2 regions of the Staphylococcus sp. MSU001 genome follow, and region 2 is predicted to be linked to the other one. Evidence: predicted binding sites of a transcription regulator. Region 2 holds the regulator's gene; the other holds the start of a gene.
The links. The regulator CtsR, encoded in region 2, represses protease genes until heat stress. The targets are predictions, from matches to a motif close to ATGGTCAATAAAGGTCAAACA.
Positions count from the first base shown of each region.

Region 1: a site for CtsR is predicted at 3,222-3,242, ahead of clpB (ATP-dependent chaperone ClpB). Genes of this name have one in related genera too.

Region 1 covers NZ_JBRIKK010000025.1:15,143-19,483, reverse strand. The annotation lists partial or broken gene ACVBFA_RS10610 (transposase) at 1-238, opposite strand, end outside; gene clpB (ATP-dependent chaperone ClpB) at 559-3,168, opposite strand; gene ACVBFA_RS10600 (acyltransferase family protein) at 3,379-4,341, opposite strand, start outside.
Region 2 covers NZ_JBRIKK010000019.1:42,371-54,294, reverse strand. The annotation lists gene pdxT (pyridoxal 5'-phosphate synthase glutaminase subunit PdxT) at 1-46, shown strand, start outside; gene ACVBFA_RS09580 (NupC/NupG family nucleoside CNT transporter) at 622-1,836, opposite strand; gene ACVBFA_RS09575 (CtsR family transcriptional regulator) at 1,994-2,455, shown strand; gene ACVBFA_RS09570 (UvrB/UvrC motif-containing protein) at 2,476-3,039, shown strand; gene ACVBFA_RS09565 (protein arginine kinase) at 3,029-4,036, shown strand; gene ACVBFA_RS09560 (ATP-dependent Clp protease ATP-binding subunit) at 4,050-6,503, shown strand; gene radA (DNA repair protein RadA) at 7,212-8,585, shown strand; gene ACVBFA_RS09550 (PIN/TRAM domain-containing protein) at 8,639-9,697, shown strand; gene gltX (glutamate--tRNA ligase) at 10,108-11,562, shown strand.

The sequences.
Region 1 (4,341 bases), on a different contig from region 2:
TTAGGCTTTATTTATCCCTTAAACGGACATTCTAGTGAAACCCAAAATAGCCTTCATAAATCCAAAATCAGGCTCCACATCGATGTTTCTTTGACTGTATAAGGTTTTTTTTTTTTGATTTGAAGTTCATACATTGTTGTTTCAGAGAACATTCTGAACAATCATCACATTCATATAATTTCAAGTCTCGTTTAAAACTATATTTATCATGACGATAGGCATATCTTTTAAATCCTATGGTAGAGTAAGTTGAGTCATGTTATAATCTTTGTGCATAAGACACCTCATTAATTTAGTTTAGTGGTATTTATTAAATTATACGAAAGGGCCTTATTTTTTAAGTATTTCAATGTAAAATTACATATAAAAAGTATTTTGGCGAGACTCTTGAGAGAACAGGACAGGCTGAAGCTGTCCCCTAAGAAAGCGAGCCAACAATACGTAGTATTGTAAATAAAGAAGCCAGTAAATGAATTTATAAAAAACTCATTTACTGGCTATTTTGCTAGGAATTATATCCCAGCCTTTTTTTATTTTACAAATTAATATTGTTCTAGATTAAGACGTAGGTTTAACAACCTTAAAGTCAAGTTCTTTATTGTCATTTAAATCTACTTTAATGATTGTACCTTCAGGTAGACTTTCTTTAATCATCATACGTGCAATTGGAGTTTCTATTTGTCGTTGAACAAAGCGTTTTAATGGTCTTGCACCAAATTGTGGTTCATATGCTTCTTCACCTAGCCATTTTTTCGCTTCTTCTGTCACTTCAATTGAGATATGTTGATCTAATAATCTCATATTTAATTGTATTAAAATTTTATCTACAATCATACTCATATCGTTAACTGATAATGGTTTAAATAACACGATATCATCCATACGATTTAATATTTCAGGTTTGAAGTATGCATGTAGACTGTCCATAACTGCTTTCTCTGTATCATCACTAATTTCACCAGCATCTTTTACATTTTCAAGTAATACTTGTGAACCAATATTACTAGTCATGATGATAATAGTATTTTTAAAGTCAACACTTCTACCTTTTGAATCCGTAAGACGACCTTCATCTAGTATTTGAAGTAATACATTAAAAACATCGCTATGTGCTTTTTCAACTTCGTCTAACAAAATAACTGAGTATGGATTACGTCTAACTGCTTCAGTTAATTGACCACCTTCATCATGGCCTACATAGCCTGGAGGTGCACCAATTAAACGTGATACAGCATGTTTTTCCATATATTCGCTCATATCAATTCTAATCATATGTTTTTCAGAATCAAAAAGTGATGAAGCAAGCGATTTTGCTAATTCAGTTTTACCTACTCCAGTAGGTCCTAAGAATAAGAAACTTCCGATTGGTCTATTCGGATCTTTAATCCCAGCACGTGCTCTAACTACTGCGTCAGATACTAAATCAACTGCTTTATCTTGACCTACTACACGTTTGTGTAAGATGTCACTTAAACTTAATAGCTTTTCTCTTTCTGTTTCCACAAGTTTAGACACGGGTATACCTGTCCATTGACTAACTATGTCGCCTATTTCTTCATCTGAAACGACTTCACGAATCATTCTTTCACTATCTTCGCCAGTTTCATCTTGAAAGGCTTCCTCAAATTCTTGCAATTCTTTTTCTAATTGCGGAATTGTACCATATTGTAATTCTGCTGCTTTTTCAAGATTACCTTCTGTTTGTGCATCTTCAAGAGCTTGACGACTACTATCTAGTTCAGCACGTTTTTCTTGTACTTTAGCAATTTTTTCTTTTTCTTGTTCAACACGTGATTTTAAAGAGGCTTGTTTTTCTTTTTCATTAGATAATTCCTCTTGAAGTTCTTCTAAACGATGTTTACTTGCGTTATCAGATTCATTTTTCAAGGCACTTTCTTCAATTTCTAATTGCATTACTCGACGATTTACTTGGTCTAACTCTGTTGGATTTGATCCCATTTCTGTACGTATTGTCGCACACGCTTGGTCGACTAAATCTATAGCTTTATCTGGCAAAAATCTATCGGTAATATATCTATCAGATAACTCAGCCGCTGCAACAAGTGCACGGTCTTGTATACGTACACCATGGTAGACCTCATAACGTTCTTTTAGACCACGTAAAATTGATATTGTATCCTCAACATCAGGTTCACTGACACTAACTTTTTGGAAACGACGTTCTAATGCTGAATCTTTTTCAATATATTCACGATATTCATTTAATGTCGTAGCACCTATACAATGCAATTCACCACGCGCAAGCATTGGTTTCAACATGTTTCCTGCGTCCATAGCACCATCTGTTTTACCAGCACCTACTAACATATGAATTTCATCAATGAATAAGATGATTCGACCTTCAGATTCTTTTACTTCTTTCAATACTGCTTTTAAACGTTCTTCAAATTCACCTCTATATTTTGCACCTGCAACTAATGCACTTAAATCAAGCTCGAAAATTGTTTTATCGAGTAATGATTCTGGAACGTCTTTACGTACAATTCGTTGTGCTAAACCCTCAACAATTGCAGTTTTACCTACACCTGGTTCACCGATTAAAACCGGATTATTTTTTGTTTTTCGACTTAAAATACGAATTGTATTACGTATTTCTTCATCTCTACCGATAACAGGGTCCATTTTACCTTGACGTACTTCTTCTACAAGATCACGACCATATTTTTCTAAAGCTTCATAATTAACTTCTGGATTTTGAGATGTCACATGATTTCCCCCTCTAACTTTAGTTATAATTTCTTTAATGACTTCTGCTTTATTGCCGACCCATTTTTGAGTAGTCTCATCAGTATCTATGGCTGCACGTAATATATGTTCCATAGAAATAAACTCATCTTCATAGGACTTCATATATTTCTCGGCTTTGTCTAATAATTCATTTGTTTTAGAACTAATATACTGTCCATACTGAACATTGTCTCCTTGTACAGTTGGATAATGACTTAATTGATTATCGTATGCTTGTTCTAGTTGATTAACATCAATATTTGCTCTTTCTAATATACTTTTAAATAAACTATCATTTTCATTCATCGTAGCTTTTAATAAAGCTTCAATTTCAATATTTTGTAATTCATATTCTTTACTGTACGCGACTGCTTTTTGTAAGGCACCTTGTACAGCATATGTCATTTGATTAATATCCAATTTATTTCACCTCTATCATTCAGAGTGGGTCAAAGTATAGAAAAATAAATTTGACTTTGACTTTCTTTGACCTTAATTATATTATAGACCCTTCTCATCATTAAATCAACATTAATTGCTCATGTTTTTCATTTTATTATGATAATCAAGTAAAAAAAGAGGAAGAACTCAATTCTAAATGAATAGAGTTCTTCCTCTTTAATTAATATATTATTTCTTTTTTATACTTTTCAATATTTCATCTGTCAATGCCTCTACGCCATCATTTTCAAGATGGATGCCGTCTGGAGCAAAATACTCTGTATGCCCTTTTGAGCGACTATACCAATCAATTAGAGTTACATTCTTTTTATCTTTAGCCGCTTCTGCCATCAACGTATTAACATGGTTTTCATATGATCGTGGCACTCTCGTATTTACAAGATATACTTGTGCCTTTCCAAATTTACCAATCAACTGATCTAATTGTTCTTTAGTAAAATCACCATTTGTACCTAGCTCAAGTATGACTTGATCTGTTGGTTTACGATATTGCTTATATTGTTGATTAACGAGGCTCTCGGCCTGATAGAGTTGACGACCGACTTTGCCATCGATTTTAGCTTTGGGTACTTTCGTTTTAAATTGTTCCCCTATATCTACCATAACTGAATCACCAATTAATAACGGCTTAATTTGCGTATATACATCATTATCTTTTGTATTCGCTTTAGTTTTACCATCGCTTGTTAACGAAATATTATCAATCGGTATCATGTGAATAAGATATTGATCAGCCTCATCGGTATTAAATGTTTGCGCTTTGTTCGATATGGTATCTTTTCCAAACTTATCGAAAACGCCTATTAAAATGAAAATAGTAGGTAAAAGTATAACAAGCGTTACAATAGTTCTAATAAATTGAGGTTTGTATGTTTTTTTAATTGCAAAAGCCTTAAAACCTTGCTTTCTCAATGGTGTTTCTACATATTTAAATGATAATTCTGCAAATAAAACTGTAAGAATGATGTCCAAAATATAAACATATGTTGGCATTTGACCATCAATAAAATAGCTATGAACAAAACTCATTATTGGGAAATGCCACAAGTACAAACTGTATGATCGCTTTCCAATATAAACAAATACAGGATTTCCTAATAACTTAGCTAAAATTGTAGTTGGATGAACAAC
Region 2 (11,924 bases):
TTATCGTATCACTAAGTATTTTATTGAACATATGATTAAACATTAATCATTTTGTAATATTTGATTTTCAAATTACTTTCTATCAAATTTAACAATTTATTTTGAAAGAAGTTTTATAAATTGTAGATTATTTTACTCTACGTATGCGATAACGATTGCTTGTTCTAATTATTTGTCAAAATTCTAATATTTAAATCATTTAAAACATACTAAGATTAGCTATGAAGAAATCTATGACGATAGATTTTTTCATAGCTATTTTTTATAGTTATAGAGAGAAGTAGACTGTCCAGACCCTTGGATTTTAAATCCGTATAAAAAACAAGTCAGCTTTACTCTCGCCTTTTGAAATTCGTTTGTAGTATGTTGGGTTCTTGAAACCGTGTATAGGAAAATGAAATGAGAAAGGTTAAGTAAAGTAATGCTTATTTTAATTATAAGTACTTGACTAATCGTAGGAAGAAGTCTGGGACAAACACTTGTCTCAGGCTTTTTCAATACATTGACAGATTGAGTGTCATTGAAGAAGCTCGGAATTTAGAAAAATGTATCTTTACGATTTGAATTAAAATAAAAGCAAGAGAAACAAAACGTTACTCTTGCTTAAATCTACGTATGTTATTAGATGAAGAATCCTGCAATAGCCGCTGATATAAACGAAACAAGTGTTGCACCAAATAATAATTTTATTCCGAAACGAGCAACAACGTCACCTTTTTCATCATTCAATGATTTAATAGCTCCTGAAATAATACCAATTGAACTAAAGTTTGCGAATGATACTAAGAAGACAGAGGTAATTCCTTTAGCATGTTCCGATAATCCAGTAGCTTTACCTAAATCTTGCATTGCTACAAATTCATTAGATAGTAATTTTGTAGCCATTACTGAACCAGATTGAACTGCATCTTGCCATGGTATTCCAGTTAAAAAAGCGAAAGGTGCAAAAATAAATCCAATAAGCGTTTGGAAGTTCCATTTAATAGCACCGCCAGACACAAAGCTTAAGATTCCACTCACCATTCCATTTAATAAAGCAATAATTGCAATATAACCTATTAGCATTGCGCCTACAATAACTGCCACTTTAAATCCATCTAGTATATACTCCCCAAGCATTTCAAAGAAAGATTGTTTTTTTGTTTCGTTCTCATCAATTAATAATTTGTCGTCTTCCTCATTGACTTTATAAGGATTAATGATAGATGCAATGATAAAACCACCAAACAAGTTAAGCACTACTGCAGTCACAACATATTTTGGTTCAATAAGTGTAAAATAAGCGCCTATAATTGATGCTGATACCGTTGACATCGCTGAAGCAGTTAATGTATATAAGCGTTGTTTAGGTATGTAAGGTAATTGTTTTTTTAATGAGATAAAGACTTCAGATTGTCCTAGAATTGCTGCTGCGACCGCATTGTAAGATTCTAAACGGCCCATTCCATTAATCTTTGAAATTAAAAATCCCAGTAAGTTAATAATTAGTGGCAGTATTCGTGTATATTGTAATATACCTATCAATGCTGAAATAAAAACAATAGGTAACAAAACGCTAAAGAAGAATGGTGGTTGTTTAGGATCAACAAATTTAAAGCCACCAAATACAAAATTGACACCGACCGCTGCTTTAGCTAATAAATAATTAAAACCATCTGAAATACTCCCAATAACTGAAATTCCCAAATTAGTTTTGAGTAATATAAATGCAAATATTAATTGAATTACTAATAGTAATCCAACATATCGCCAGCGAATATTTTTTCTGTCTGAACTAAATAAAACTGCTAGTGCTAAAAAGAAAATGATTCCTAATATCCCAATCACAATATGCATATTTTTTCATTCCTTTAAATTTTTTCTATTTTCTATCATACAACAAAATGAACACGCTAACATCATTAATTTGAAATTTTAAAATCAAATTGGTTGAAAAAGGTCAAAGATGGTCATATAATATAGTCAAAGAAGGTCAAAAAAAGAGGTGATATCTATGCACAATATGTCCGACATCATAGAACAATACATTAAGCGGTTATTTGAAGAAGCAGATGAAGATGTTGTAGAAATACAACGCGCTCATATTGCTCAACGTTTCGATTGTGTTCCTTCTCAACTTAACTATGTTATTAAGACACGTTTCACCAATGAACATGGTTATGAAATTGAAAGTAAACGTGGTGGCGGTGGCTACATTCGAATCACTAAAATTGAAAATAAAGATGCAACAGGTTATATTAATCACTTACTACAATTAATAGGTCCATCTATTTCTCAACAACAAGGGTATTATGTCATAGATGGTTTGTTAGATAAAGGTTTGATTAATGAAAGAGAAGCTAAAATGATACAGACCATTATCGATAGAGAAACTTTAAAAATGGATGTTGTTGCACGCGATATTATAAGAGCTAATATCTTAAAACGATTACTACCAGTTATTAATTATTACTAGGTTAGGTGAGGTGTTTAAAATTGCTTTGTGAAAATTGCCATTTTAATGAAGCGGAAGTTAAACTTACTGTTAAAGGTATAGATAGTACGCATGAAAAATGGGTATGTTCAGTATGTGCCCAAGGAGAAAATCCCTGGTTACATTCTAACGATGATAATACGTATCATACACACCAAGACGATATAGAAGAAGCATTTGTGGTGAAACAGATACTTCAACACCTTGCTGCAAAACATGGTATTAATTTTCATGAGATGGCATTTAAAGAAGAAAAAAGATGCCCAACATGTCAGATGACACTTAAGGATATTGCACATGTTGGTAAGTTTGGGTGTGCTGATTGTTATGCTACGTTTAAAGAAGACATCATTGATATAGTTCAACGTGTTCAAGGTGGTCAATTTGAGCATGTAGGAAAAACACCACAATCATCGTATAAGAAACTTGCAATAAAAAAGCAAATTGAAGAAAAATCAAAATATCTAAATAAATTGATAAATGATCAAGAGTTTGAAGAGGCAGCGATTGTTCGTGATGAAATTAAAGCTTTAAAAAGTGAAAGCGAGGTGTCTCATGATGAGTAATATCCATACTAATATTAGTGAGTGGATGAAGATGTCTGAGGAGACACCTGTTATTATTTCTTCTAGAATACGATTAGCTAGAAATCTTGAAAATCATGTCCATCCACTTATGTTCCCTTCAGAGCAAGAAGGATATCGAGTGATTAATGAAGTTCAAGATGCGCTTCCCAACTTAACTTTGAATCGATTAGATACGATGGATCAACAAAGTAAAATGAAATTGGTTGCGAAACATCTTGTAAGTCCTGAACTAGTGAAACAACCTGCTTCAGCAGTAATGTTAAATGATGATGAATCGGTAAGTGTCATGATAAACGAAGAAGATCATATACGAATACAGGCTCTAGGAACTGATTTATCGCTAAAGGATTTATATCAACGTGCTTCTAAAATCGATGATGAATTAGATAAAGCGTTAGACATTAGTTATGATGAGCATTTAGGATATTTAACTACCTGTCCTACTAATATTGGTACAGGAATGCGTGCAAGTGTGATGTTACATTTACCTGGACTCTCCATTATGAAAAGAATGAACAGAATTGCACAAACAATTAACCGTTTTGGATTTACAATTCGAGGTATATACGGAGAAGGGTCACAAGTATATGGTCATATTTATCAGGTTTCAAATCAACTTACATTAGGAAAAACAGAAGAAGACATCATCGATAGCTTAACTGAAGTCGTAAATCAAATTATAAATGAAGAAAAGCAAATAAGAGAAAGACTTGATAAACACAATCCTGTAGAGACACTAGATAGAGTTTATCGATCATTAGGTGTACTACAAAACAGTAGAATTATTTCTATGGAAGAAGCCTCATATCGTTTAAGCGAAGTGAAACTAGGTATTGATTTGAATTATATTTTGCTTGAAAATTTTAAATTTAATGAATTAATGGTAGCAATACAGTCGCCATTTTTAATAGATGACGAAGATAATAGAACAGTAAATGAAAAAAGAGCTGATTTATTAAGAGAGCATATAAAATAGGAGGTATTTATACATGTTATTTGGTAGATTGACAGAGCGTGCACAACGTGTGTTGGCACATGCACAAGAAGAAGCAATTCGTTTGAACCATTCTAATATTGGAACAGAACATCTTTTGCTTGGTTTAATGAAAGAGCCAGAAGGTATAGCTGCAAAGGTATTAGAAAGTTTTAATATTACTGAAGATAAAGTCATCGAAGAAGTTGAAAAACTTATCGGTCACGGTCAAGAGCAAATGGGCACACTACATTATACACCGAGAGCAAAAAAAGTAATTGAACTGTCTATGGATGAAGCTCGAAAGCTACATCATAACTTTGTAGGAACAGAGCATATTCTATTAGGTTTAATTAGAGAAAATGAAGGTGTTGCAGCACGTGTGTTTGCAAACCTAGATTTAAATATTACTAAAGCACGTGCCCAAGTTGTAAAAGCTTTAGGAAGTCCAGAAATGAGTAATAAAAATGCGCAAGCTAATAAGTCTAATAACACGCCTACTTTAGATGGATTAGCTAGAGATTTAACTGTTATTGCTAAAGATGGAACGTTAGATCCAGTTGTAGGACGAGATAAAGAGATTACTCGTGTAATTGAAGTTTTAAGTCGTCGTACTAAAAATAATCCTGTGCTAATTGGTGAACCCGGTGTTGGTAAAACAGCAATTGCTGAGGGACTTGCGCAAGCAATTGTTAAAAATGAAGTACCAGAAAATTTAAAAGACAAACGTGTAATGTCATTAGATATGGGTACAGTCGTAGCTGGCACTAAATATCGTGGTGAATTTGAAGAAAGATTGAAAAAAGTAATGGAGGAAATTCATCAAGCTGGTAATGTTATTCTATTTATCGATGAACTTCATACTTTAGTTGGTGCTGGTGGCGCAGAAGGAGCAATTGATGCATCTAATATTTTAAAACCTGCTTTAGCTCGCGGAGAATTGCAATGTATAGGTGCCACAACATTAGATGAATATCGTAAAAATATAGAAAAAGACGCTGCACTAGAACGTCGTTTCCAACCAATTCAAGTGGATGAACCTACAGTTGAAGACACGATTGAAATCTTAAAAGGATTACGTGACCGTTATGAGGCTCATCACAGAATTAATATTTCAGATGAAGCTTTAGAAGCGGCTGCTAAATTGAGTGATCGCTATGTTTCAGATCGTTTCTTGCCCGATAAAGCCATTGACTTAATTGATGAGGCAAGTTCAAAAGTTAGACTTAAAAGTCATACAACTCCAAGTAATTTAAAAGAGATTGAACAAGAAATTGATAAAGTAAAAAATGAAAAAGATGCTGCAGTTCATGCCCAAGAATTTGAAAATGCCGCTAATTTAAGAGATAAGCAATCTAAACTTGAAAAGCAATATGAAGATGCTAAAAATGAATGGAAAAATGCACAAGGTGGTTTAGATACTGCCTTATCTGAAGAAAATATCGCTGAAGTAATAGCTGGTTGGACGGGTATTCCTCTAACTAAAATTAATGAAACTGAATCAGATCGTTTATTGAATCTTGAAGATACACTTCATAAACGTGTCATTGGACAAAACGATGCTGTGAATTCAATTAGTAAAGCTGTTCGAAGAGCTCGTGCTGGTCTTAAAGATCCAAAACGTCCAATCGGTAGTTTTATTTTCTTAGGACCTACAGGTGTCGGTAAAACTGAATTAGCACGTGCTTTAGCTGAATCTATGTTTGGTGAAGATGATGCAATGATTCGCGTAGATATGAGTGAATTTATGGAGAAACATGCTGTCAGTCGATTAGTTGGTGCACCTCCAGGATATGTAGGACATGATGACGGCGGTCAATTGACTGAAAAAGTTAGACGTAAACCATACTCTGTCATTTTATTTGATGAAATTGAGAAAGCACATCCTGACGTTTTTAATATTCTTCTACAAGTTTTAGATGATGGTCATTTAACAGATACTAAAGGTCGTACTGTGGACTTCCGTAATACTGTGATTATTATGACTTCTAATGTGGGAGCTCAAGAATTACAAGACCAACGCTTTGCTGGTTTCGGAGGTGCTTCAGAAGGTAGTGACTACGAAACTGTCAGAAAAACAATGATGAAAGAATTAAAAAATTCATTCCGACCAGAATTTTTAAACCGTGTTGATGACATTATTGTCTTCCATAAACTTACAAAAGATGAATTAAAAGAAATTGTTACAATGATGGTAAATAAACTTACACACCGTCTTTCAGAGCAAAATATTAATATTGTTGTTACTGATAAAGCGAAAGAAAAAATTGCAGAAGAAGGATATGATCCTGAATATGGTGCTAGACCACTCATTAGAGCAATTCAAAAAACGGTTGAAGATAATTTAAGTGAATTGATTTTAGATGGAAATAAAATTGAAGGTAAAGAAGTAACAATTGATCATGATGGTAAAGAATTTAAGTATGATATTCATGAAAGTACAACCAAAAAAGAAACAACAGAATCATAATTAAATTTTTATAACTTTAATTTCACATATTGAATTACTACAATTATAACGTTAAATATTAAATTAAAAAGAGTGAGATAGAAAGCTTAAGTAATTCGCTGTCTCACTTGGCAATGAGGACTAGAGTTGAAAATTGAGATTAGACTAAGTACAACTCGGTTGTCAATTGCCAATAAATAAAATGCCTGGGACAATCGTTGTCTCAGGCATTTTATTTACTAAGATAAGTAACACAGAATGAGGGAAATCAATTTAAAATTTTTAATGATGTACTTAACAATATTTGTTAATCATAATATTTTAGTTCATTACTAAATAATGAATCGCTTTTAATCATTGGTTCACATATTAAATGAAAACAGTATTATGAGATTTTTCATAGGTTATTGTTTTATTTCTTATTAATTATCGATGACATGATTATCTTTATAATATTGCTTTTTTATAAAATTAATAGACCGCTAAATCAAAGGTTCCTAGTTTTTATTTAAAAATTCACTTATATTTTTGCTGAATCATCATTAAGGTAATTGCCAGAATGTATAAACAGATAAGCATATGATAAATGTTATAGGTTCATTATAGAAATATTATGAAAGGGTTATAGACTTATAAGTGTGTTATCAACATCATTATTTATTTTTAATTTGTCAGATTCAACTTGTCAGTTTAAAATAGATTTGTTCATATTAAATCGGAGGTGTCTCAATGGCCAAGAAAAAAGTAATATTCGAATGTATGGCATGTGGCTATCAATCTCCTAAGTGGATGGGTAAGTGCCCTAACTGCGGCGCGTGGAATCAAATGGAAGAAATAGTAGAAAAGGTTGCTCATCCTAAACATGGTGTAAAAACAAAAGAAACAGCAGGTAAGGTACAAAAGTTAAATAGTGTTAAGCATGAAGCTACCCCTAGACTACTTACAGAATCAAAGGAATTTAACCGCGTTTTAGGTGGAGGTATTGTAAGTGGTTCATTAGTACTAATAGGTGGAGACCCAGGTATTGGTAAGTCGACTTTATTGCTACAAATTTGTGCTGCGCTGTCACAAAATAAGAATGTTTTATATATTACTGGTGAGGAATCTATTAATCAAACTAAGTTGCGCGCTGATCGTTTGGAAGAAGATTCTAGTCATCTTAATGTTTTAGCCGAAACTGATTTAGAAGTGATACATCAAACTGTAAAAGAAGAGAGACCTGACTTACTTGTTGTTGATTCGATTCAAACAATCTATCATCCGGAAATTAGTTCTGCACCTGGATCGGTATCACAAGTAAGAGAGAGTACACAAAGTTTAATGAACATTGCTAAACAGATGAATATTGCCACATTTATTGTGGGACACGTAACAAAAGAAGGACAAATCGCCGGACCAAGATTATTGGAACATATGGTTGATACAGTTCTTTATTTTGAAGGAGACGAGCATCACGCTTATCGTATCCTTAGAGCAGTAAAAAATAGATTTGGTTCTACAAATGAGATGGGGATTTTCGAAATGAAGCAAAGTGGATTAAAAGGTGTACTTAATCCTTCTGAAATGTTTTTAGAGGAACGTTCTACAAATGTTCCGGGCTCTACAATCGTCCCCACTATGGAAGGAACAAGACCACTACTCATTGAAGTCCAAGCGCTTGTTACACCAACTACATTTAATAATCCTAGACGAATGGCTACAGGTATAGATCATAATCGATTAAGTTTACTTATGGCGGTTCTAGAAAAAAAGGAAAACTATTTACTCCAACAACAAGATGCCTATATTAAAGTAGCAGGTGGCGTCAAATTAACAGAACCTGCTGTTGATTTAAGTATTATTGTTGCGACAGCATCAAGTTTTAAAGATCAAGCTGTTGATGGATTAGATTGTTTTGTGGGTGAAGTTGGATTAACAGGTGAAGTACGCAGAGTATCTCGCATAGAGCAACGTGTTCAAGAAGCGGCCAAACTAGGGTTTAAAAGAGCTATTATTCCACAGACAAATATTGGAGGTTGGACATTCCCAGAAGGCATCCAAGTCGTTGGTGTTTCATCAGTACATGAAGCTTTAAAATATGCATTACATTCAAAACCGAGATAAGCCGTATTATTAAGCCATACTACGATATAACATCAATGGAAGGAGGATATAAGTTGAATATAACAAAAGCAATTGTTGTAGCAATCTATATCATTGTTGGTGCAGCTCTTGGTGTTATAATTATACCTGAAGTTGTTAAAGATCTTGGCATTCATCACCATGCGGTTATCACTAATTATTATGTAGATAGTTTCATAGGCATTATTATATTTTTTATTATATTTGGATTATTCATTAATAAAGTAACATATGCTTTTAAACAATTTGAACAATTAATCATGAGACGCAGTGCGGTAGAAATATTATTTGCTACAATTGGTTTAATTATTGGTTTATTTATTTCAGTGATGGTTTCTTTTATCTTAGAAATGATAGGTAATTCCATATTAAATCACTTTGTACCTATGATTATCACTATTATTTTATGTTATTTAGGCTTTCAATTTGGTCTGAAAAAAAGAGATGAAATGCTTATGTTTTTACCAGAGAATATGGCACGTTCGATGTCTAATAATACACGAAGAGCGACACCTAAGATTGTAGATACAAGTGCAATTATCGATGGAAGGATATTAGATATTATACGTTGCGGATTTATCGATGGTGATATATTAATACCACAAGGCGTTATAAATGAATTACAAGTTATAGCGGATGCTAAAGATAGCGTGAAACGTGAAAAAGGTCAAAGAGGATTAGATATTTTGAATCAACTTTATGATTTAGATTACCCTACACGCGTTATACATCCAACTCAATCCCATAGTGATATAGATACATTATTAATTAAATTAGCACAACAGTATCACGCACATGTGATTACGACTGATTTTAATTTAAATAAAGTATGTCATGTTCAAGGAATTACTGCACTCAACGTTAATGATTTATCGGAAGCAATCAAACCTAATGTACATCAAGGCGACCAGTTAAGTATTTTATTAACGAAGATAGGTAAAGAGCCAGGACAAGGCGTAGGATATTTAGATGATGGTACAATGGTGGTTGTTGATAACGCGAAGAGTTACATTGGTCAACAAGTTGATTTAGAGGTCGTAAGTTTGTTACAAACATCATCAGGAAGAATTGTTTTTGCGAAATTTGTTGACTGAAAATTTTATAGATTATCTTTGTTAGAATAAGGGTTTCATGTGAAACGTACCTTACGAATTTAGGTGCTATATTTAATTGAAATATTTCAAATTGGTTTTATTTAACAAGGTTATACATATTAAACATGTGACTTATCAAAGAGGCCTTTAAGTGCTACAATATTATTGAAATGTTAGGTGGATTAGAATATTCAATATTTAATCAAGTTATTCATCAAGGTATACTTTAGCGTATCCTTATCGTTTGAATAACTTTTTTAAAATTAAACGACTTACAATAAACTACTGCATTTATTTGCATATTTTGTTAGTGGTCATAGTTATCATTTTATTGATGTATAATTTGCAAAGTATTTTAATTAATATTTGGCTATTTATTATCCACACAATTAATAGTAGGAGTGAAAATAATGAGTGAACGTATCAGAGTAAGATATGCGCCAAGTCCAACAGGATATTTGCATATTGGTAATGCAAGAACAGCATTATTCAATTATTTATTTGCTAAACATTATAATGGTGATTTTGTTGTTCGCATAGAAGATACAGATAGTAAACGTAATTTAAAAGATGGTGAATCTTCACAATTCGATAATCTAAAATGGTTAGGTTTGGATTGGGATGAATCCGTCGATAAAGATAAAGGTTTTGGACCTTATCGTCAATCTGAACGTGCAGAAATCTATAATCCACTAATTCAACAGCTATTAGAGGAAGACAAAGCATATAAATGTTATATGACTGAAGAAGAGTTAGAAGCAGAGCGTGAAGCTCAAATTGCCCGTGGAGAGATGCCAAGATATGGTGGACAACATGCGCACTTAACAGAAGAACAGCGTCAACAGTACGAAGCGGAAGGGCGTAAACCATCAATTCGTTTCCGTGTGCCTAAAGATCAAACATATACGTTCAATGACATGGTTAAAGGAGAAATTTCCTTTGAATCTGACAATATCGGAGACTGGGTAATTGTAAAAAAAGATGGTGTTCCGACTTATAATTTTGCAGTTGCCGTAGATGATCATTATATGCAAATATCAGATGTTATACGTGGTGATGACCATGTTTCGAATACACCTAAGCAGTTAATGATATATGAAGCATTTGGATGGGAAGCACCTCGTTTTGGTCATATGTCACTCATTGTTAATGAAGAGCGTAAAAAGTTAAGCAAGCGGGATGGTCAAATCCTACAATTTATCGAGCAATATCGTGATTTAGGATATCTTCCAGAAGCATTATTTAACTTTATTACATTATTAGGTTGGTCACCTGAAGGTGAAGAGGAAATCTTTTCTAAAGAAGAATTTATAAAGATTTTTGATGAAAAACGCTTGTCTAAGTCTCCAGCTATGTTCGATAGACAAAAACTTGCTTGGGTTAACAACCAGTATATGAAAACAAAAGATACAGAAACAGTATTTGAACTTGCATTACCTCATTTAATCAAGGCTAATCTTATACCTGAAAACCCATCAGAAAAGGATAGAGAATGGGGACGTAAATTAATAGCGTTGTATCAAAAAGAAATGAGTTACGCTGGTGAAATTGTTCCATTATCAGAAATGTTCTTCCATGAAATGCCGGAACTAGGAAAAGATGAACAAGAGGTATTACAAGGAGAACAAGTGCCAGAACTAATGAACCACTTATATGGTAAATTAGAATCTTTAGAATCATTTGAGGCAACTGAAATTAAAAAAATGATTAAAGAAGTTCAAAAAGAAACTGGTATTAAAGGTAAACAATTATTTATGCCTATTCGTGTTGCTGTTACTGGACAAATGCATGGTCCTGAATTACCTAACACAATTGAAGTATTAGGCAAAGATAAAGTATTGTCACGCTTAAAAAAACTTGTTTAAATAAATAGGATTAGTTATTTATTTAATAAATATTAAGTCATAAAGTGTTTACGACTTGAAATTTTACAAGTGACAACATATGATTATAAATATAAAATGATTCAAAGGATTAGTAGTTAAATGTTTATGTGTCAGAGAGTGTGCGGGAGCTGTGAGCACATCATAAATATTAATGAATGCACCTTTGTTAATAAAAATAAATAATTGAGATGAGAATAGTAATAAATCAAATATGAGTATTGCTATTAAATGAAGAGTGGAACCGTGCGAGAGCGCCTCTAGCAACAAATGTTAGAGGTGCTCTTTTCATATTTTTAAACTATGCTATCAGTGATATTCCGTGTAGTGATTTAAACGTGTTG